DNA from 2 places in the Methylorubrum podarium genome. Region 2 is predicted to be linked to the other one. Evidence: predicted binding sites of a transcription regulator. Region 2 holds the regulator's gene; the other holds the start of a gene.

The links. Region 2 encodes PhoB, which activates phosphate uptake and scavenging genes when phosphate is short. Its sites were predicted from a motif close to TGTCATNNANCTGTCAT; they were not measured.
Positions count from the first base shown of each region.
Region 1: a site for PhoB is predicted at 2,088-2,104, ahead of ABS772_RS21235 (toxic anion resistance protein). Genes of this name have one in related genera too.

Region 1 covers NZ_JBELQE010000110.1:731-11,437, reverse strand. The annotation lists gene ABS772_RS21240 (vWA domain-containing protein) at 1-861, opposite strand, end outside; gene ABS772_RS21235 (toxic anion resistance protein) at 858-1,955, opposite strand; gene ABS772_RS21230 (tripartite tricarboxylate transporter permease) at 2,225-3,751, opposite strand; gene ABS772_RS21225 (tripartite tricarboxylate transporter TctB family protein) at 3,781-4,278, opposite strand; gene ABS772_RS21220 (Bug family tripartite tricarboxylate transporter substrate binding protein) at 4,360-5,334, opposite strand; gene ABS772_RS21215 (phosphate-starvation-inducible PsiE family protein) at 5,763-6,293, shown strand; gene ABS772_RS21210 (hypothetical protein) at 6,544-6,744, shown strand; gene ABS772_RS21205 (alpha/beta hydrolase) at 6,750-7,640, opposite strand; gene ABS772_RS21200 (MDR family MFS transporter) at 7,777-9,273, opposite strand; gene ABS772_RS21195 (DUF938 domain-containing protein) at 9,462-10,097, shown strand; gene ABS772_RS21190 (phosphoribosylaminoimidazolesuccinocarboxamide synthase) at 10,222-10,707, shown strand, end outside.
Region 2 covers NZ_JBELQE010000085.1:67,426-78,132, forward strand. The annotation lists gene ABS772_RS16215 (cobyric acid synthase) at 1-1,328, opposite strand, end outside; gene ABS772_RS16220 (cobalt-precorrin-6A reductase) at 1,400-2,209, opposite strand; gene ABS772_RS16225 (DNA polymerase IV) at 2,268-3,566, shown strand; gene ABS772_RS16230 (DUF421 domain-containing protein) at 3,796-4,323, opposite strand; gene ABS772_RS16235 (potassium channel family protein) at 4,388-5,158, opposite strand; gene ABS772_RS16240 (cell envelope integrity EipB family protein) at 5,255-6,133, opposite strand; gene ABS772_RS16245 (GcrA family cell cycle regulator) at 6,643-7,188, shown strand; gene phoB (phosphate regulon transcriptional regulator PhoB) at 7,374-8,078, opposite strand; gene phoU (phosphate signaling complex protein PhoU) at 8,170-8,883, opposite strand; gene pstB (phosphate ABC transporter ATP-binding protein PstB) at 9,016-9,831, opposite strand; gene pstA (phosphate ABC transporter permease PstA) at 9,871-10,707, opposite strand, start outside.

The DNA.
Region 1 (10,707 bases), on a different contig from region 2:
CGAGAGGAGATGGGACTGGAGCGCCGCGAAGAAGGCGCGGGCGGCCTCGCCCTGGCCGCGCTCGACATAGCCGAGCGGGGAATTGGCCGCGGCGACGCCGTCGCTCGGATAGATCGCGTAGAGCGGCTCGGCGCCGCGGCGGGCCAGTTCCGCGTTGGTCTCGGCCAGCACCGCCTCGTAGTTCCACATCCCGTCATAGGCGGTGCCGCCCTCCACCCCCTTGAGGTAGAGATCGGCGAGCCACGCGCTGGAGCCCGCCGTGCGGACCGTGGCCGCGAGCAGCGTGCGGACGGTGTCCTGCACGCCGGGCCGGTCGAGATCGGCGCGGGTGATCGCGTCGGGATGGCCGAGCGCCGCCGACAGCATCGCGATGTAGGCGCCCGCGCCCGAGTTCGACTGCGTGGCGGAGCTCGCCAGGTAGGTCAGGCGCTTGGCCCGCACCGCCTCGACGATGTCGCCGGTGGAGACGGGCCGGCCGATCCAGCCCAGAGCCTCGGCCTTCGAGCGGCGCAGGCCGAGGATGACCGGAGAGCGGACGATCGGCGTCAGGTCGCGCACCTGCTTCTTCCGGTCGAACAGATCGATCCAGATGGCGTTGGCCGGCCACACGATGTCGAAGGCCGGGGGCGCCGCGGCCGCGAGGGCGAGGCCGATATCGAGCGAGCCCTGGTAGTCGAACCGGCAGGTGACCCCGCGGGCCCGGCAGAAATCCTGGACGATCGGCTCCAGGGTGCGGTTCTCCGAGCCGGAGGCGATCGTCACCGCGACCGGCGGCCCGGAACAGCCGACGAGCGCCCAGGCCGCCAGCGCGGCGAGGCAGCCGGCCGCGAGCCGAACCGCGAAGCCGGGCCGCCGCCTCACGCGGGCTCCAGCAGCTTGCGCTTCAGTTCGGCCTCGATGCGCTGCAGCTCGGCCTCCGCCGCCCGGCGCTTGTCCCGGCCCTCGCGCTGGATCGCCAGCACCGCGTCGATGGTCTCGAGAAAATCGCGGTTGACCGCGCTCAGCGTCTCCACGTCGACCACCCCGCGCTGCACCTCGCGCTCGATGCCGGCGCGCCCCGCCTTCAGCCGCTCGGCATTGGCCCGCAGCAGCGCGTTGGTGGTGTCGGAGACCGCCCGCTGCAGGCGCAGGGCCTCGTCCTGGCGATGGAGCGCGAGCGCGATGGTCATCCCGTTCTTCCAGGTCGGGATGGTGGTGGCCAGCGAGGCCTGGAGCTTCTCGACGAGGGCCGCGTCGCCGTTCTGCACGAGGCGGATCTGCGGCATGGCCTGCAGGGCGATGGTGCGGCTGAGCTTCAGATCGTGGACCTTGCGCTCCAGGCGCTCGACGCTCTGGGCGAGGTCGGCGGCCTGCTGCGCGAGGAGCGGGCCCTCGCTCGTCTCGGTGCCGGCCGCCCGAGCCCGGGCTTCGAGCGCCGGCAACCGCTCGCGGCGCGTCTCCGCGATCACCTGCTCGCCGGCGGCGATGTAGGCTTCGAGTTCCCGCATCTGCGCGAGGTTGCGGGCGAACAGCCCGTCGAGCATGGCGATGTCGCGCCGCAGGTCGTCGCTGCGGCGCTCCAACTCGAGGGCGATCCGCTCGACCTGGGCGCCGAGGGTCGAGAACTGCTCCTTGAAGCGCAGGAGCCGCGCCTTCGCCCCGCCCCAGAAGCGGTCAAGCAGACCGGTCTTCTCCAGCGAGGCGGGATCGAGCCGCTTCACCGTGCCGATCAGGTCGGTGAGCAGGTCGCCGACGGCGCCCGAATCCTTGTTGAGGGTTGCGTGCAGGATCGTGTCGGCGAACTCGGCGACGCCCCGCTGCGCCTCGTCGCCGTAGCGCGTCAGGAAGGCGCGATCGTCGAGCCGGATGTCCTGACGGATGCGGTGGATGAGAGCCGGATCGGGTGCCGATCCCGCGTCGGCCGACGGCTCCCGCCGCGACGGCAATGCATGTTCCGCCTCGATCCGTCCGACCATGTCGCCCCCCGGATCTCCACCACGCCGCCCTTCCTGCCCAAGAGAATAGACCTTGGCAAGAGTGAAGCGAACGTGCCGCAGGAGCGCGGCCTGTGCAGACTAGGGGCTCGGTTTTATTGCACGAGGCGTCTTATGACTGTTGTGTGACACAAGCAGCCCTGCTCACGACGCGGCCCTTCTCTTCGACGTGTCGCGGACGTGTCGCGGACGTGTCGCGCCGGCGGTCGTTGGCGTCCGCTCGCCGGCGTCGACGGTGACCCCGTCCCGCCTCAGGGCGAGAGCGGGGCGGGCCGGGTGAGGCCGGCCTTGCGCGCCAGCCGTTTGCGCAGGTCGCCGAGCGGCCCCCAGAACAGGAGCAGCAGGCCGAGGACCATCAGGGTCGAGACGAGGCCGTTCGAGAAGAAGACGGACAGGTCGCCGCCCGAGCCGAGAAGCGCCTGCCGGAACGCGTCCTCGGCGCGGTCGCCGAGGACGAGGGCGAGCACCAGGGGCGCGAGCGGGTAGTCGAGCTTCTTGAAGACGTAGCCGACGATTCCGAAGACCAGCATCAGCCAGATGTCGAAGCGCGAGGACTCGACCGTGAAGGCGCCGATGGCGCAGACGACGAGGATGATCGGCGCGACCAGCGCGAAGGGGATGCGCATGATCGCGGCGAAGACCGGCACGGTCGCGAGCACGATCAGCAGGCCGGCGAGGTTGCCGAGATACATCGAGGCGATCAGGCCCCAGACGAACTCCTTCTTCTCGACGAAGAGCAGCGGGCCGGGTTGCAGGCCCCAGATCATCAGGCCGCCGAGCAGCACCGCCGCGGTGGCCGAGCCGGGGATGCCGAGCGCCAGCATCGGCAGCAGCGCCGAGGTGCCGGCGGCGTGGGCCGCGGTCTCGGGGGCCAGCACGCCCTCGATGTCGCCGCGCCCGAACTCCTCGGGCTGGCGGGAGAAGCGCTTGGCGAGGCCGTAGCCCATGAACGAGGCCGCAATGGCGCCGCCCGGGGTGACGCCCATCCACATGCCGACGACCGAGGAGCGGATCAGCGTCGCCCAGTAGCGCGGCAGCGAGGCCCAGGTGCGCAGGACCACGCCGAGATCCATGGCGGCCCGCTTGCCCTTGAAGTGCAGGCCCTCCTCGATGGTGAGCAGGATCTCGGAGACGCCGAACAGGCCGATCACCACGACGAGGAAGTCGAAGCCCTTCATCAGCTCGGGCGTGCCGAAGGTCAGGCGCAGGTCGCCCGAGATGGTGTCGAGGCCGACCGCGGCGAGCAGGAAGCCGAGCGCCAGGGAGACGACGATCTTGGCCTTGTTCTCCCGGCCCATGCCGATGAACGAGCAGAAGGTGAGGAAGAAGACGCCGAAGAACTCGGCCGGGCCGAAGCGCAGGGCGAACTTGGCCACGAGCGGCGCCACGAAGGTGATGAGCACCACGCCCGAGAGCGCGCCGATGAAGGAGGCGGTGAAGGCCGCGGTCAGGGCCTCGCCGGCCCGGCCCTTCTGCGCCAGCGGGTAGCCGTCGAAGGTGGTGGCGACCGACCACGCCTCGCCGGGGATGTTGAACAGGATCGAGGTGATCGCGCCGCCGAACAGCGCGCCCCAGTAGATCGACGACAGGAGGATGATCGCCGAGGTCGGGTCCATGCCGAAGGTCAGCGGCAGCAGGATCGCGACGCCGTTGGGGCCGCCGAGGCCCGGCAGCACGCCCACCACGATGCCGAGCAGCACGCCCACCACCATGAACAGGATGTTGTGCCACGTCAGCGCGACCTGGAAGCCGAGCAGGAGCTGGTTGAGGTCGTCCATGAAAATCTCTCCGCCGCGGGCCGGTCAGGTCAGTAGCCGAGGAAGGCTTCGATCGGTCCCTTCGGCAGCGGAACCCGGAACTGTTGCTCGAACACCCAGAAGGTGACGAACGGAACGAGCACGACGGCGAGCGCGGTCTGCCACCAGCGGAAGGAGCCGAGCGTGAGCATGAACAGGGCCATGAACAGGGCCGAGGACAGGTAGATGCCGAGGAAGGCGATCCCCAGCACGTAGAGGAACAGCGGCACGAAGACCTGGGCCACGAGCCGGAGCTGGCCGTAGGTGACGAAGACGCTGTCCTCCCGCCGCAGGGCGCTCACGAGGGCGGCGATGGCCGCGATGCCGAGGATCGCGGCGACGCGGGCCGGGAAGAAGCCGTTCTCCGGCCCGTTGTCCCAGCCCGCGCCGCGCTCGTAGGAATCCCACAGGGCCAGCGCGGCGAGGCCGAGCAGCAGCAGCGCCACGACGATCTCGACGGCGCGGCGCGACAGGCCGCGCTCGGGAAGCGGGGGAGAGGCTTCGGTCATGGTGGGAACTTCTCAAACAGGTCTTCGCCTCGGCCGCGCCGCCCTCCGCCGGAGCGGCGGGCGGCGCGGCCGGAAGGGGGCTCAGTTCGTCGCGATGAAGCCGGCCTTGGTCATCAGCTCCTTGTGCTTGCGCTCGTCCTCCGTGAGGAAGTCGACGAAGCTCTGGCCGGAGCGGAAGTCGGGCACCAGCGCGTTGCGCTCAAGATAGGCCTTCCAGTCCGGGGTCTCGGTGACCTTCTTAAACAGCTCGACGTAGAAGGCCTGCTGCTCCGGCGTGACCTTGCCGGGCATGAACATGCCGCGCAGCATCTGGTAGGTGACGTTCATGCCCTGCGACTGGCAGGTCGGGATGTCGGACCACGCCATGTCGGCGGTGACCTTCTGGGTGTACTGCATCGGCTTGTCGGAGAAGGCGCAGAGCGGCTTCACCGCGCCGGAGCGCCAGTTGGCGACCTCCTCGGCCGGGTTGTTCATGTTGGCGTCGATGTGCCCGCCCGCGAGCTGGACCGAGGCCGGGCCGCCGCCCTGGTAGGGCACGTAGGTGATCTTGGTGCCCGTGGCCTGCTCCATCGTCACGGAGATCAGGTGATCCTCGCGCTTCGAGCCGTTCCCTCCGGTCTTGAGCGGCGGGCTCGCGGTCTTGGCCGCCTCGATGAAGTCGCCGGCGGTCTTGTAGGGCTTGGCGCTGTTGACCCAGAGCACGAAGGCGTCCTGCGCCATCATCGCGATCGGCGTGAAGTCCTTCCAGCTCACCGGAAGCTTGGTGGAGAGCGGCGTCATGTAGATGCCGCTCGACGTGGTGATGAGCTTGTGCGGGTCGCCGGCCGACTTCTGGATGTCGAGCATCGCCTCGCCGCCCGCCGCGGCGGGCTTGTTGACGATGATGATCGGCTGCTTGACGAGGCTGTTCTTCTGAATCGCCCCCTGGATCGTGCGCGCCATCTGGTCGGAGGATCCGCCGGGCGGGAAGGGAACGATGATCTCGATCGGCTTCGTCGGTTCCCAGGCCTGCGCCGAGGCAGCAGACAACAACAGGGCCGCGATCGCGGCCTGCATGGCGACTCTCATGGCGTTTCCTCTTGCGGCGCACTCTTTCGGCACGCGGTCTGTTTTTTTGGCTCGAAGACCGGCCTGCTGCACCGGCAGCCCCGACGGTTGGCGAGAACCACGCCTTGCCGGACCTCGGGAGGCGCAGCGTAGACCTGGGCCGACGGCCGATTGAACTTTGAATTATACCGCAAAATCATGCAAGCGCGCTGGGCGTTTTATGCACGCGCCGCTGTCGAATATGCACCGTTCGGGATTTTTCCGGACCGGCGGCGTCCCTGGTATGCGGCGGCTGAGCCGGCGTCGACCGCCGTTGCGCTCGCACCGGACGAGAGACCATCACCGTTGCTTGAGCCGTGCGGCGAGCCCGTGCTCCCGCGCTGGACGCTCGACCGCAGATCGTGTCTGATCACCCGAATACATGGAGGACGTGAGCCATGTCCGGCGGTAGAGAGGATCAGGGCCGGCTCACGCGCGCGGCGAGCTTCGTCTTCCTCCATACCGAGCACGCGATCTACGCGGCCCTCGGCGCGCTGCTCGCCCTGACAGCCCTCGTCGCGCTGATCGATGCCGCCGGGCTGACCTGGGAGGCGTTCCGCACCCTGGGAGGCGCCGACCAGATCCTGGAGGTGGTGGACCGGCTGCTGTTCCTGCTGATGCTCATCGAGATCCTGCACACGGTGCGGGTGTCGATGCGCTCGGGCAAGCTGACCTGCGAGCCGTTCCTGATCGTCGGGCTCATCGCCTCGATCCGGCGGGTCCTGGTGATCACCCTGCAATCCTCGGAGATCACCCACGCCAAGGATTGGTCCCCGGAGAAGCAGGCGCTGTTCCAGGCATCGATGATCGAACTCGGGGTTCTGGCCGGCCTGATCCTGACGATGGTGTTCGCGATCTTCGTGCTCCACCGCGCCCGAGACGACGGCAAGCCCGCGGGCGAGGAAGCGCAGGAGCATGCCGGCCCGTGAACGCCGACCTGAACCGACGGTCCGTCGACGGGACTCGGTGCGGGATCGGTCCTTGTGCCTGACCGTGCCGTCGGTTGCGCCGATGCTCGCTGGTGCCTCCTCCTCCGTCCTGCGCCGATCCGGTCGATCCCCTGTCTGCTCGCATTGCGGACCGAATGCCGTCGCCGGGCCGGAACGCGGAGCGGGCGGGTTCGGTTGATGGCAAGGCTTCCCGCGATCGTCTCCCGACCATGTCGAGCATCGGTTTCCCATGAACGCCAAACCTGATGCGATCCCGTCGTCGGCGCCCGCGGTCGAGCACGGCCCGATCCTCGACGCCCGCACGCGGCTGCGGCTCGGGCGACAGCTGGAAGCGATGTACGAGCCGGTGCTCGACGAGGTGCTCGACCCGCGCCTGGCGGAGTTGCTGCGGCAATTGGAGAGCGACCAGAGGCAGGTGCAGGGGGGATAGCCGCCTCAGGCGCCGTCGAGATGGGCTCTGATGAAGGCGCCGGCCTGCGCCAGCGAGCGCCGTCCATCGGCCACCTCCTGGTAGAAGAGATGCCAGGCATGGATCATGTGCGGCCAGATCGTGAGCTGCACGGAGACGTCCGCCGCTCCCGCGGCCGCGGCGAGCCGGACCGCGTCGTCGAGAAGCGTTTCGGCCGAGCCCACCTGGATCAGCATCGGCGGCAGCCCCGTCAGGTCGGCGTGGATCGGCGAGACGAGCGGACCGCGCGCATCGGCGCCGTCGAGGTAGAGGCCTGCCAGTTCCGCGAGGTAGGCCCGGCTGAGCAGCGGATCGACGGCGGCCTTGGTCTCCAGGCTGGCACCGGTCAGGGCGAGATCGGTCCAGGGTGAGCTGAGCCAGAGGCAGCCCGGAAGCGGCAGGCCCGCCTCCCGCAGCGACAGGGTTGTGGCGAGCGCGAGACCGCCGCCCGCGCTTTCCCCCGCGAGCGCGATCCGTGCCGGTGCGATCCCTGAAGCGAGGAGAAACCGGTATCCGGCCAGGGCATCCTCGAGGGCGGCCGGGAACGGGTGCTCGGGCGCGAGCCGGTAGTCGAGCGCGAGGGTGCGCGCCCCGGCCTCGCGCCCGGCCTGCGCGACCATGTGGCGATGGCTCGTCAGAGAGCCGGAGACGTAGCCGCCTCCGTGCAGGAACAGCACGACGCGGCCGCCGCCCGCCGCGGGCGTGCTGGTCCACTCCGCGGGCACGCCGCCGGCATCGACCGGCTCGACGGCCACGTCCGGCGGCAGCGGGTAGCCGGCCCCGAGCCCGTCGATCCGCGCCCGCCGTGCGGCGAGGTCGGCCGGCCTCGGATGCGCGGCGAGGCGCGCCCGGATCCGGTCGATGTCGGACGATGCCATCGCGCTCCCCCGATCCGGCCGCACGGACGGTCTCGCCCGCCTTCGGGGGAGCCGTCCTGGTGCACTCTCGTGTGGAGAGCTTTGCACGCGGACGCCGCTTTGAAAACGGCGTCCGGCGAGGCCGCCCGACGGCCGATCACCCGGCCCGATCCGGCTCGTCGCGCCCGTGGCCGCCGGAATCCTTCAACGGGCGCTCCTCGACGAGGGCGAGGCAGAGGAGGGCCAGGACGAGGCCGAAGCAGGCGGCGAGGAAGACGAGGCGGAAGGTCTGCCCGAGCTGCCCGGCATCGGCTCCCCGGATCAGCGCGGCCATGTCGTGCGCCGCGCCGTCTCCGATCCCGCCCGCGCCGCCGAGCACGAGGGTGCCGAAGATCGCGACGATCAGGGCGCCGCCGAGCGAGCGGAAGAAGTTCATCGAGGCGGTGGCGATGCCGAGCTGCTGCGGCGCGACCGCGTTCTGGACCACGATGGTCGAGAGCGGCAGCACCGTGCCGATGCCCATCGAGAGCAGCACGAACAGGATCTCGATGAGCCAGAGCGGAAGCCCGTGACCCATGGCGGCGAGCAGCCCGCAGGCGCCGACGCTCAGCGTCAGCAGCACCAGCGGCACGCGCTTGTAGTGCCGGAGATAGGCCATCGACCGGCCCGAGAGGGTGGCGCCCACCACCGTCCCGACCATCAGCGGCACCATCGCGAGGCCCGAGCGGCTGGGATCGAGCCCGATGACGCCCTCGAGGAAGATCGGGACGTAGATGCTGAGCCCGATCAGGGTGCCCATGGCGAAGCAGGCGGCGAGCGTCGCGCTGGTGACGACGCGGTCGCGCAGCACGCTCAGGGGGATCAGCGGCTCGCCCGCGGTCGCGAGGCGGGCGGCGAAACCCGCGCCGCTGAGGAGGCCGAAGGCGGCGAGCCCGAGCACCGGGGCCGAGCTCCAAGGGTAGCGCACGCCGCCCCAGCTCAGAGCCAGCATCAGGCTGGTCGAACTCACGACGAGGAGGGCCGCGCCCGGATAATCGACGCTGTGCCGCCGCTCGTTGCGCGGCAGGAGCTTGAGCTTGTCGTTGGTGAGGATGAAGGCGAGGAGCCCGATCGGCAGGTTGATCCAGAAGATCGCCGACCAGTGCAGGTGCTGGGCGAAGAAGCCGCCGAGCAGCGGCCCGGCCACCGAGGACAGGGCGAACACGCCCGCGATGTAGACCTGATAGCGCGCCCGCTCCTTGGCCGAGAGGATGTCGGCCAGGATGGTCTGCGACAGGGCGATCAGGCCGCCCCCGCCGATGCCCTGGAGGCCGCGGGCGAGCGCCAGGGCGATCATCGTCGGGGCCAGCGCGCAGAGGATCGAGCCGATGCTGAAGGTCGCGATCGCGATCAGCAGCATGATCCGCCGGCCGTGGATGTCGGAGAGCTTGCCGTAGAGCGGCGTCACGGCGGTGGAGGCGAGGAGATAGGCCGTGACGATCCAGGGCAGGTTCGCGGCATCGCCGAGGTCGAGCCCGATCGTCGGCATGGCGGTCGCCACGATGGTCTGGTCGAGGGCCGCGAGCAGCATCGCGGCGACGAGGCCGACGATGATCGAGCGGATCTCGTCCGGGCTGAGGCGCGGCGCTGTGCCGGCGCGATGGGGTGCGTTCAAGACGGGGGCCTTGGCTGAGGAACGGACGTGCCGCCGAGGCCCGGGCCCGGGCCCGGGGACGGAGGGCGAGGGCGCAGGCTGCCGGATTTCGGTCGGGCCAGACAGGGCTTGATTGGGGCGAGAGGGAGGCGCACGGACGGATCGCCCTGTCGCGCCGCCGGCCGGGCAGGACTTGCGGGAGATGCAGCGTGAGCGGCGAGAGCGCCACCGACGAGGCCCTGTTCGCACCGGCCGCGGCGCGCAACGGGGCGGCCATCCTCGAGGTTCTGCGCGATGTCCTGCGCGACTTCGTTCCGCGCGGCGGTCACGTCCTGGAGGTGGCGAGCGGGTCGGGCGAGCACGCGGTGCGCTTCGCCGCCGCCCTGCCGGACCTGCGCTGGCAGCCGAGCGATCCGGACTCCAGAGCGCTCGGCAGCATCGCCGCCCATGCCCGCGCCGCCGGCCTGCCGAACCTCCTCGCGCCGGTCGCACTCGATGCGCGCGCGCGGGCGTGGCCGGTGACCCGGGCGGATGCGATCCTGTGCATCAACATGATCCACATCGCGCCCTGGGCGGCGACCGAGGGCCTGATGGCGGGCGCCGGCCGCCTGCTCCCGGATCGCGGCCTGCTCATCCTCTACGGCCCGTTCCGGATCGGCGGCGCGCACATCTCGGCGAGCAACGCGCAGTTCGACGACGGCTTGCGGGCCCGCGATCCGGACTGGGGCGTTCGCGACCGCGACGCGGTCCTCGCCGTCGCGGCCGAGCACGGCCTGCGCCTCGACCGGCAGATCGCCATGCCGGCCAACAATCTCAGCCTCGTCTTGAGGAGGGCCGGGGCCTGAACCGTCGTCGGGGGCCGCGGGCACAGGGCGCGCGGCCGCACGCACGATCGAGAGAGGCGGATCGGGCACTTCCCTGCTACGAGGCGTGCTTGACCTTCCTGCCTGAAACGAGCGGGTGAGACGAATGAAGGATATCGGCCCTCTCGCGCGGTACGCGCATCACGTTCTGGACGAGGCGGAGATCGCGGGCCTGCCCGAGCGCTATCGGGGCAAGGTTCGCGACAACTACGATCTGGCGGACGGCCGCCGGATCCTCATCACCACCGACCGGATCAGCGCCTTCGATCGCCCGCTCGCGGCCATCCCCTTCAAGGGGCAGGTGCTGACGCAGACCGCGCGCTACTGGTTCGAGCGGACCGCCGACATCTGTCCGAACCACGTGCTCGCCTATCCCGACCCGAACGTCGTCGTCGGGCGCCGCCTCGACATCCTGCCGGTCGAGATCGTGGTGCGGGGCTACCTTGCGGGCACCACCTCCACCTCGATCCTGACCCGCTACCAGCGCGGGGACCGCGCGATGTACGGCCACCAGCTGCCCGACGGCCTGCGCCCGAACGAGCGATTGGCGGAGGCGATCATCACGCCGACGACGAAGGCGGCGGCCGGGGGA
Region 2 (10,707 bases):
GCGGCGCGCTGGCGGTCGTCGGCGAACAGGCCGTGGACGTAGGTGCCGGCGACGAGACCGTCGCGCGAGACCGCCCCGTCGGCCCGGCCGTCGGAAAAGTGCAGCAGCGGCCGGGCGGTGTCCGGCCCGGTCGTGTCGCCGACATGCATCTCGTAGCCGGAGAATGGCGCGCCATCCGCGCGCGTCGTGCCGGTGACCGCGACGAGACGCTTCTCACCCGTCATCACCGTCTCGACGTCGAGCAGACCGAGACCCGGCAGGTCGCGGGGGGCGCCCTCGATGCCCAGCGGGTCGGCGATGGAGCGCCCGAGCATCTGGTAGCCGCCGCACAGGCCCAGCACCCGCCGGCCGCGGCGCAGATGCGCGCGGATATCGACGTCCCACCCCTGCGCGCGGAGACAGTCGAGGTCGTCGATCGTGGTCTTCGAGCCCGGCAGGACGATGAGGTCCGCCTCCGCCGGGATCGGCGCACCCGGCGGCACGAAGACGACGCGCAGGCCGGGCTCCTGCCGCAGCGGGTCGAGGTCGTCGAAATTGGCGATGTGGGGAAATTGCAGGACTGCGATCAGCGGCCCGGCGCCGTCGCGGCGGATCGGCGGGGCATCGAGCGCCACAGCGTCCTCCGGCGGCAGGCGGGCGGCATCGGGAAAGAACGGCACGAGGCCGAACGGCGACCAGCCCGTGCGCCCGGCGATCAGGGCCATGCCGTCGGAAAACAGCGTCGGGTCGCCGCGGAAGCGGTTGACGATGAAGCCGCGGATCATCGCCGCGTCGTCGGGCTCCAGCACCGCCTGCGTGCCGACGAGGCTGGCGATGACGCCGCCCCGGTCGATGTCGCCGACGAGCACCACCGGCGTCCCCGTGGCCCGGGCAAAGCCCATATTGGCGATGTCGCCCCGGCGCAGGTTCACCTCCGCCGGCGAGCCCGCGCCCTCCACGAGCACGATGTCGGCCTCCGCGCGCAGCCGCTCGAAGCTGTCAAGCACGGATTCCATCAGGCGCGGCTTCCACGATTGATACTCGCGCGCCTTGGCGGTGCCGATCATGTGGCCCTGCACCACCACCTGCGCGCCGACCTCGCTCTGGGGCTTGAGCAGCACCGGGTTCATGTGGACGGAGGGCGCGACCCGCGCGGCGCGGGCCTGGAGCGCCTGGGCGCGGCCGATCTCGCCGCCGTCGGCGGTGACGGCGGCGTTGTTCGACATGTTCTGCGGCTTGAAGGGGCGCACCGTCAGACCGCGCCGGGTGAAGGCGCGGGCGAGCCCCGCCACCAGAAGCGACTTGCCGACATCGGACCCGGTCCCCTGGAGCATCAGGGCGCGGGTCATGGACGGTTCCTCGTTTCGGGCGCGGGCATGTCCCTGCCATGGCATCGGCACCGGGCCGCGTCGAGCCGGATCTATGCCGGGCCGCTTCGATCGAGGCCGGTCTTCAGCCAGCGGATTGCACCCGCGGCGTCGGGGACGGCGGGGATGTCCGGCAGGGCAGGGCGGGCGACGATGACCACGGACACGCCCAGCGCCCGCGCCGCCTCGATCTTCGGATAGGTTGCCGCGCCGCCGGAATTCTTGGTCACCAGCACCTCGATCCCGGCCTCGCGCATGAAGCGGGTCTCGTCCGCGAGCGTGAAGGGGCCGCGAGCGCTGACGGTCACGAGGTTCGGCACCGGCAGCGCATCGCCGACCGGCTCGATGGTGCGCACCAGGTAGGCGTGCTGCGGCGCGCGGGCGAAGGCGGACAGCTCCTGCCGGCCGATGGTGAGAAAGACCCTTCGCGGCGCGGGCCCGAGCGCGTCGAGGCAGGCCGGAACGCTGTCGGTCTCGGTCCAGTCGTCGCCGGGCTGCCGCTCCCAGGCCGGACGGCGCACAGCGAGCAGCGGCACGCCGCCGGCCCGGCAGGCCGCGGCCGCATTGGCCGAGATTCGCGCGGCGAAGGGATGGGTCGCGTCGATGACCGCCTCGATGCCGTTCCCGGCGAGCCAGTGCGCCAGCCCCTCCGCGCCGCCGAACCCGCCGACGCGCATCGGCACCGGCTCGGGCCGCGGCGCGGCGGTGCGGCCGGCCAGCGACAGGGTCACCGAGACATCCGTTTCTCGGGCCAGCAGGGCGGCGAGGGCGCTCGCCTCGGTCGTGCCGCCGAGAATCAGGACGCGGGTCGCATTCGGCTTGGGATGGGGCGCGGGCGGACCCTGGTCGGCGGCTCCAGACATTCGTACAATCCGTCTCGCCCGCGATCGGCCCGGCACGGTTCCGGGCAAGGTTTTCGACGTGAGACCCTTCTGCCGCGATTGCCTGACGATGCAAGCCGAGGGCGCCTTGCGCTGCCGCGGCTGCGGCTCGCCGCGCCTGCTCGCCCACCCCGCCCGCGACGCGCTGAGCATCGCCCACGTCGATTGCGACGCCTTCTACGCGGCGATCGAGAAGCGCGACGACCCCTCCCTGCGGGACAAGCCGCTCATCATCGGCGGGGGCCGGCGCGGCGTCGTCTCCACCGCCTGCTACCTCGCGCGGATCTCCGGCGTGCGCTCGGCGATGCCGATGTTCGAGGCGCTCAAGCGCTGCCCCGACGCCACCGTGCTGCGGCCCGACATGGAGAAGTACGCCCGCGTCGGGCGCGAGGTGCGGGCGATGATGCTGGCGCTGACCCCGCTGGTCGAGCCCGTCTCCATCGACGAGGCGTTCCTCGACCTTTCCGGCACCGAGCGTCTCCACGGCACCAGCCCGGCCCTGACGCTCGCCCGCTTCGCCGCGCGGGTCGAGGCGGAGGTCGGCATCACCGTGTCGGTGGGCCTCTCGGCCAACAAGTTCCTGGCCAAGATCGCCTCCGACCTCGACAAGCCCCGCGGCTTCTCGATCATCGCCGGCGAAGAGGCCGCCGCCTTCCTCGCCGACAAGCCTGTCGGCATCCTGCCGGGCATCGGCGAGAGCGCCCGCAACCGTCTGGCCGGCCTCAACATCCATCGCGTCGGGGATATCGGGCGGGCCGATCCGGCGCGGCTGCAGGCGGCGCTCGGCCGGGACGCCCTACGCCTCCTCGCCCTCGCCGCCGGGCGGGACGGACGGCCGGTCCGTCCCACCCGCGAGGCCAAGAGCGTCTCGGCCGAGACGACCTTCTCGACCGACCTCGCCCGGTTCGAGGATCTGCGGCCGATCCTGTGGCGGCTGTGCGAGAAGGTCTCGGGGCGGCTGAAGCGGGCGGAACTCGCCGCCGGCAGCGTGACGCTGAAGCTGAAGGACGCGCGCTTCCGGCTGCGCACCCGCACCCGCGGCGGCCTCAAGCCGACGCAGCTCGCCGACCGCCTCTTCCACGAGGGCGAGCCGATGCTGCGCGCCGCCTGCGACGGCACGCCGTTCCGCCTGATCGGCATCGGCGGCGGCGACCTCTGCGGCGCGATTCACGCCGATCGGGGCGACCTCGCCGACCAGGGGATCGAGCGCGTCGCGCGGCGGGAGGCGGCGCTCGACCGGGTGCGGGAAAAGTTCGGCAGCGCCGCGATCCAGCGCGGTCTCGTCTTCACCGGCGAGCCGGAGCGGCGTCGGGCGGAGCCGGCCAAACCCGGGGTCTAGGGTCCGTCGCCTCATACGGTTTCCGGTTGATTTCTTCGTGCCACTTCCCGTCATTCCGGGGCGCCGAAGGCGAACCCGGACCCGAAGGGGCGCGCCGGAGGCGTGCAATCCACAACTGGCCTGAACGCCATATTCCAGCCGCGCATCACGGGTGGATCCCGGGTTCCGCTGCGCGGCCCCGGAATGACGGGGGTTGGGGACGAACCGAAGCGATCAACCAGACACGGTATCAGACCGGCTCCCGGCGGTCCTCCGGCCCAGGGGGGGTCTCCTCGCCGTCACGGCGGATCACGCTGATGCTGCCGTCGCCCTCCAGCGAGGCGAGCCGGACGAGGGCCGGGTCGTCGATTCCCTGTAGGCGGAGCTGGCTCATGAGTTCCGCGTGCGTGATCATCTCGCGGCGCATGTTCCGCCAGCAGATACGGCCGTCGGCGACGAGGGGGAGCCGCTTCGGCGTGATGAAGCGTTCGAAGGCGGGGAAGCGGAAGGCGAGCCGGTCGATGCCGTAATTCCACCCGACGATCGTCAGCACCAGCAGGATGCCCTCCGTCAGCGACTTGTACTCGTTGGAGAAGGCGTTCTGCGAGACGTCGGCGATCAGCACGATGACGAGCAGGTCGGCGAGGCTCACCGCACCGGCCTGGCGCTGCATCACGAAGCGCATGATGAGGAAGAGCGCGAGGTACATCACCGTGCCGCGCAGGGCGATCTCCACGAGGGAGTGCTCCGGTACGAACAGCGCTCGCCAGTCGGGCATCCGGTCCTCCGCCGCGATCGGTCGTTTCAATCGGGAACGCGTCGCGGCCCTGCGCCGATGCGGCTCAATCCGCGCCCTCGTCGGGAATGTTGAGCAGGGTGCCGCAGGCCTTGCAGTGCACCGCGTCCGGCTCGTGCCGCTGCAGGCCGCAGGCGGGACAGGGGAAGCGCACCTTGTAGGGGCGGAACAGGACCTGGGCGAGGCGTAGGAAGAGCGTGACGCCGCAGATCATCACCACGACCGAGATCAGGCGACCGCCGGTGCCCTGCAGGGTGACGTCGCCGTAGCCCGTCGTCGTGAGCGAGGTCACGGTGAAGTACAGCGCGTCGACGTAGTTGCCGATGTTCGGGTTCGAGCCGTGCTGGGTCGCGTAGACGAGGCTCGTCATGATGAAGATGAACACCGCGAGGTTCACCACCGCGATGATCACGTCCTCGTTGCGGCGGAAGAACGGGAAATCCTCCCGCATCCGGTCGAGCAGCTGGTAGGTCCGCAGCAGCCGCAGCGTGCGCAGGATGCGCAGGAAGCCGGCGCCCTCGCCGACGATCGGGGCCAGGAAGGAGGCGATCGCCGCCACGTCCGCCCAGGTCGTCGGTCGCAGGAACTCGCGAACCGGTCGCGGACAGATCGCCAGCCGAGACAGGAAGTCGGCGGCGACCGCCGCACCGATCAGGACGTCGATCCCCTCGATCAGCGGCGGGCGAGGCAGGAACGAGGAGACGATGATGAACAGGAGCGTGGCGAGGTCGAAGGCGAGCAGGCCGTAGCGGAAGCGATGCGCGCGGTCGCTGCTTCCCTCGTAGAGTTCCCGCAGACTCTGCCTCAGGCCCGCCATCGCGCAACACGCTGCCGCCGCCGCTCACGGCTCCGGCAGCAGGAACGTTTCTCGGGCTCGGCCCGATCCGCCGTCGATCGCCTCGGCGGGCGGACGCTACTTCCGGCAGGCGGCCTCGGCCTTCGGATCGGATTTCGGATCATCCTTGGCGAGATCGAGACGGCTCATGTTGCCGTCGATGGCGAAATCTCCGTAATCGAGGTGCAGACGCCCGCTGACGCCGTCCTCGTAGAGATCGAAAGTGAGGGTGTAGATCGGCGTCCGCTCGCCCTCTCCGGGGGTGAAGTAGCTCAAGGTGACCGGCCAGCGCCGCATGCCGGCACGGTCACCCTCACGCAGAGGCTTGTCGCGCTCGGTGTCGGAAGCGGGCGCCGCGCTCGGCCGGCCGATGATGGCCAGCGTGTCGTAGACCTTGCGCCCGTCATCCGAACCGTCGAAGACCTTGGCCGAGACCGTGGTCTCGCCGGCCTTCGCCGCCTCGATCAGGCGGATCATGTGGTGGATCGGGAACAGCACCGGCCCTTCGACCTGGAACTGGTCGCGCTTGGGCTCCTTGAGCTTCACCTTGAACGGGTCGCCCGCCTCCGCAGTCCCGTCCACCGCCGGTGACGGCACGTTGTTGAGGATGGTCGTGGTGCGGAAGCGGAAGCTCTTGCCGTCGCCGTTCTCGAACGTGGTGCTGCGCAGATCCGAGGTGCGGTCGCCGGACTCGCCGGAATTGAGCAGCGTCACCTGCCGCGTCTGCATGGTGTAGCCGCGGCAGGCGTCGCCCGAGAAATCGATGACGATGCGGCCGCGCACGCCCTCGACCGCCCGCGTCCCGGTGGAGCGCGCCAGCGACAGGTCATAGACCGCCCGGTGGTTGGTGAGCCGGATCGCCGCCTCGTCGGGAACCGGAGCGGCCGGCCCGGCGGCCAGCGCGACGCCGGGCATCGCGGCGAGAAGGAACAGGGCCGGCGCGAGGCGCAGTCGCATGCGATCTCCCAAGGTCCGCTAGGGGTTGTCCACAGGCGCAGGACCGGTGGATGCCGCCCGTCACATAGTCATCGCGCCTGCCCGGACAATCTTTTTCGGCGGCGATCCGAGCGCAGGCGGCGTCGCCGTCACCGCCGGTTCGCTCGCTCGAAGGGTCCGTCGGGGCCGGCCACGCGTGATCGTACGTTTCGAAAAAGAGCAATTTTACGCAAGGTGTTAAGGGATCTCGGCCAAATCGGTTGTCATGCCGCCGGGACGGATCCGAGCCGCCGCCGACGGAATCGGATTGGCGGTGGAAACCGACCCGTGAAACGCGCTGACCCTTGCTCCGCGGCCGAGCTGTCCTGTAGTCTCCACAGCGTCGCCAACGACAGCTTTGGCGTCTGTTAACCGACATGTGCAGGGCCGGATCGCGGGCCCTGGCGATGCCCGTTGCCGCTCTTCGCGGCGGTGACGCTGCGCGGTCGGTCGGTTTTGCGTTCAAAGGACGTGTCGACGTGGAGGGGGCAATGACGGAAGCGGTCCCGAGCTGGACGGATGAACGCGTCGAGCTGCTTCGCCGCTTGTGGGACGATGGTTTGAGTGCCAGCCAGATCGCCCTCCAGATCGGCGGCGTCTCCCGCAATGCCGTCATCGGCAAGGTCCACCGCCTCGGGCTCGCGGGCCGCGTCAAGCCGATCGGCCCGGGCGGGGCTCAGGCTCGCCGCAAGGAGGACCTGAGCGCCGAGGTCGCATTGGAGACGGTGATCGTCGCCGAGGAGCCGACGCTGCCCGAGCCGCCGGCGATCGTCGCGCACCGCCCGGCACCGGACTTTCCGCTCCCGCCGAAGGCCGCCCCGGAGCCGGTGGCGCTCGCCGTCTCCGAGCGGGTCACCATCATGGACCTGCGCGACTCCATGTGCCGCTGGCCGATGGGCGATCCGACCTCGCCGGAATTCCGCTTCTGCGGCGCTCGCGCGATCACGGGCCTGCCCTACTGCACCCAGCACGCGCAGGTCGCCTATCAGCCGGCGGCCGAGCGCAAGCGCGACCGCCGCGTCGCCGGTTTCCGCTAAAGCCTTTGGGGCCGCCGCGCGGCGACTTCGGACGCCGCGCGATCGAGCGCGCGACCCCTCCGGATCGTGCGGAGCCCTGGATTGCCACGGCTTCGCCTCGCAGTGACGGGCGGGAGACCAGAACGATCAAACGGATGACATCGGACGCACGTCCCGTCAGCCGAGAGGCCCGCGCCCGGCCACCCTCACTCGGCTCCCGCGAACATCTCGTCGAAGGAGTAGCCGGAGCCGCGCACCGTGCGGATCGGGTCGCTCTGGCGCGGGCGGTTGATCGCCTTGCGCAGGCGGCCGACATGGACGTCGACCGTGCGCTCGTCGATGTAGACGTCGTGGCCCCAGACGCCGTCGAGCAGCTGCTCGCGGGAAAAGACCCGGCCGGGGCTCTGCATCAGGTATTCGAGCAGCTTGAATTCCGTCGGCCCGAGATGGATCTCGCGGCCCTGGCGGCGGATACGGTGGCTGACCCGGTCGAGCTCGATGTCGCCCGCCACCAGCATGTCGGCGACATGGGCGGGCTTGGCCCGGCGGAGCAGGGCGCGCACGCGGGCAAGCAGCTCGGGCACCGAGAACGGCTTGACCACGTAGTCGTCGGCCCCCGTGGAGAGGCCCCGCACGCGGTCGGCCTCCTCGCCCCGCGCCGTCAGCATGATGACGGGCAGCCGCTCCGTCTCGCGCCGCGCCCTGATGCGGCGGCACAGCTCGATGCCCGAGAGACCCGGCACCATCCAGTCGAGCAGGACGAGGTCGGGAGTCATCTCGTGCAGGCGCAGATCCGCCTCGTCGCCGCGGATCGCGACATCGACCGCGAAGCCTTCCGCTTCGAGGTTGTAGCGCAGCAGGGTCGTCAGCGATTCCTCGTCCTCGACGATCAGGATGCGCGCACTCGTCATCGTCCGTCTTTCCATCCGTCGCGCCCGGCCTGCCCCGTCGGGGAGCAGGCCGGAGACGCCCCTTTTCCGCTTCGCGCCCCGCCCGGCGGCGTCAGGCGCCCGGCGTCACCGTCGCGTAGTTCGAAGCGTCGTTCTTGGGCCGCTCGCCGGCCGGCGTCTCACCGGTGACGAGGTATTCGATCGTCTCCGCCACGTTGGTGGTGTGGTCGCCGATGCGCTCCACGTTCTTGGCGCAGAACAGGAGATGCGTGCAGAACGAGATGTTGCGCGGATCCTCCATCATGTAGGTCAGGAGTTCGCGGAACAGCGAGTTGTAGAGCGCGTCGATGGCGCTGTCGCGCTCCCAGACCTCGTGGGCGGCGGCCACGTCGCGGCTGGCATAGGCGTCGAGCACGTCCTTGAGCTGCTCCTGCACGAGGTCGCTCATGTGCTGGACGCCGAGCACGATCTTCTGCGGCTGCGCCTGATCGCTGATCGCCACGACGCGCTTGGCGATGTTCTTGGAAAGATCGCCGATCCGCTCCAGGTCGCCCGAGACGCGGATGCCGGAGATCGTCTCGCGCAGGTCGATGGCCAGTGGCTGGCGCCGGGCGATGAGGAGGACGGAGCGCTCCTCGATCTCGCGCTGAAGCGTGTCGAGGCGCTTGTCGGCGGCGATCACGGCCTGGGCCAGCACCGTATCCCGGCGCACCAGGGCCTCGGTGGCATCGGTCATCATCTTCTCGGCCACGCCGCCCATCTCGGCGATCGACCGGCGCAGGTTCTCGAGGTCGGTGTCGTAGGAAGAGACGATGTGCTCGGCCATGTCGCGAATTTCCCGATCAGGCAGTCGGACGAGGGCGCTCTCGAACCGGATCGGACGCTGGTCCGGCGGCGGAGGGCGCGTCAGAACGAGGACGCAAGGGGGGTCGCGACGGCACCGCAGTCGCGACCGGGCTTAACCGAAGCGGCCAGTGATGTAGTCCTGGGTCTGCCGCTTGGCCGGGTTCATAAAGATCTTCGAGGTCGCGTCGAACTCGATCAGCTCGCCGAGATACATGAAGGCGGTGAACTGCGAGATGCGCGCGGCCTGCTGCATGTTGTGCGTCACGATGACGATCGTGAACTCCGCGCGCAGCTGCTCGATCAGCTCCTCGATGCGGCCCGTCGAGATCGGGTCGAGCGCCGAGGTCGGCTCGTCGAACAGGATGACCTCGGGACGCTGGGCCACGGTGCGGGCGATGCACAGGCGCTGCTGCTGGCCGCCGGACAGGCCGGTGCCGGACTGCTTCATCTTGTCCTTCACCTCGTCCCAGAGCGCCGCCTTGCGCAGCGACTCCTCCACGCGCCCGTCCAGCTCGGACTTGGGCAGCTTCTCGTAGAGGCGCAGGCCGAAGGCGACGTTGTCGTAGATCGACATCGGGAAGGGCGTCGGCTTCTGGAACACCATGCCGACCCGCGAGCGCAGCTCGTTGAGATCGACCCTGGAGTCGAGGACGTTCTGCCCGTCGAGCAGGATCTCACCCTCGGCGCGCTGCTCCGGGTAGAGGCTGTAGATCCGGTTGAAGGTGCGCAGCAGCGTGGACTTGCCGCAGCCGGACGGCCCGATCAGCGCGGTGACCTGCCGGTCCCGAAAATCGAGGTTGATGTCCTTCAGGCCGTGGAAGCTGCCGTAGTAGAAGTTGAGTCCTTTGACGGCGATGCGCACGGGCGCCTTGACGTCGGCCGGGCTGCGGCCCTCGAATTGACTGCGGATCGCGGGGGAGGCGCTCATCGGATCTCTCGTCGGTGGGAGGTCTGTGCCGGGGCCGTCTCAGCGCGCCCGCTGGTCCTTGATCACGAAGCGGGCCACCACCGACAGGGCGAGGATGGTGACGGTGATCAGGAGCGCGCCCGACCAAGCCAGGCTCTGCCAGTTGGGGTAGGGCGAGAGGGCGAACTGGTAGATCATCACGGGCAGGTTCGGGACGCCGCCGAGCAGGTTGGCGTTGAACCAGCTGTTGTTGTTGAGCGCCGTGAACAGCAGCGGGGCGGTCTCGCCGGCGATGCGGGCCAGAGCCAGGATGATGCCGGTGACGATGCCCGCGCTCGCCGCGCGCCAGGTGATGGCGCGGATGACGAGGGAGCGGGGCGCGCCGAGCGCCGCGCCGGCCTCGCGCATCGGACTGGGCACGAGGCGGAGCATGTCCTCGGTGGTGCGCACGATGACCGGCGTGGCGATGATGGCGAGCGCCACCGCGCCGGCCCAGCCCGAATAGGTGCCCATCGGCCGGACCATCAGGGTGTAGACGAACAGGCCGATCAGGATCGAGGGCGCCGAGAGCAGCACGTCGTTGAGGAAGCGGATGACGTCGGCGAGCTTCGAGGTCCGGCCGTACTCGGCCAGGAAGGTCCCGGCCATCAGCCCGATCGGCGTGGCGATGACGATGCCCAGGAACGTCATGATCAGGCTGCCGAGGATGGCGTTGGCGATGCCGCCGCCCTCGGAGCCCGGCCCCGGCGTCGGCGCCGTGAACAGGGCGGGCGAGAAGCCCTTCAGGCCCTCGACGATCAGCATGAGCAGGATCGACCCGAGCACGACGATGCCGAGCCCGGTGGCGATCGTGCTCGCGAGGATCAGCGCGCGGTCGGCGACGCGGCGGCCGGAGCG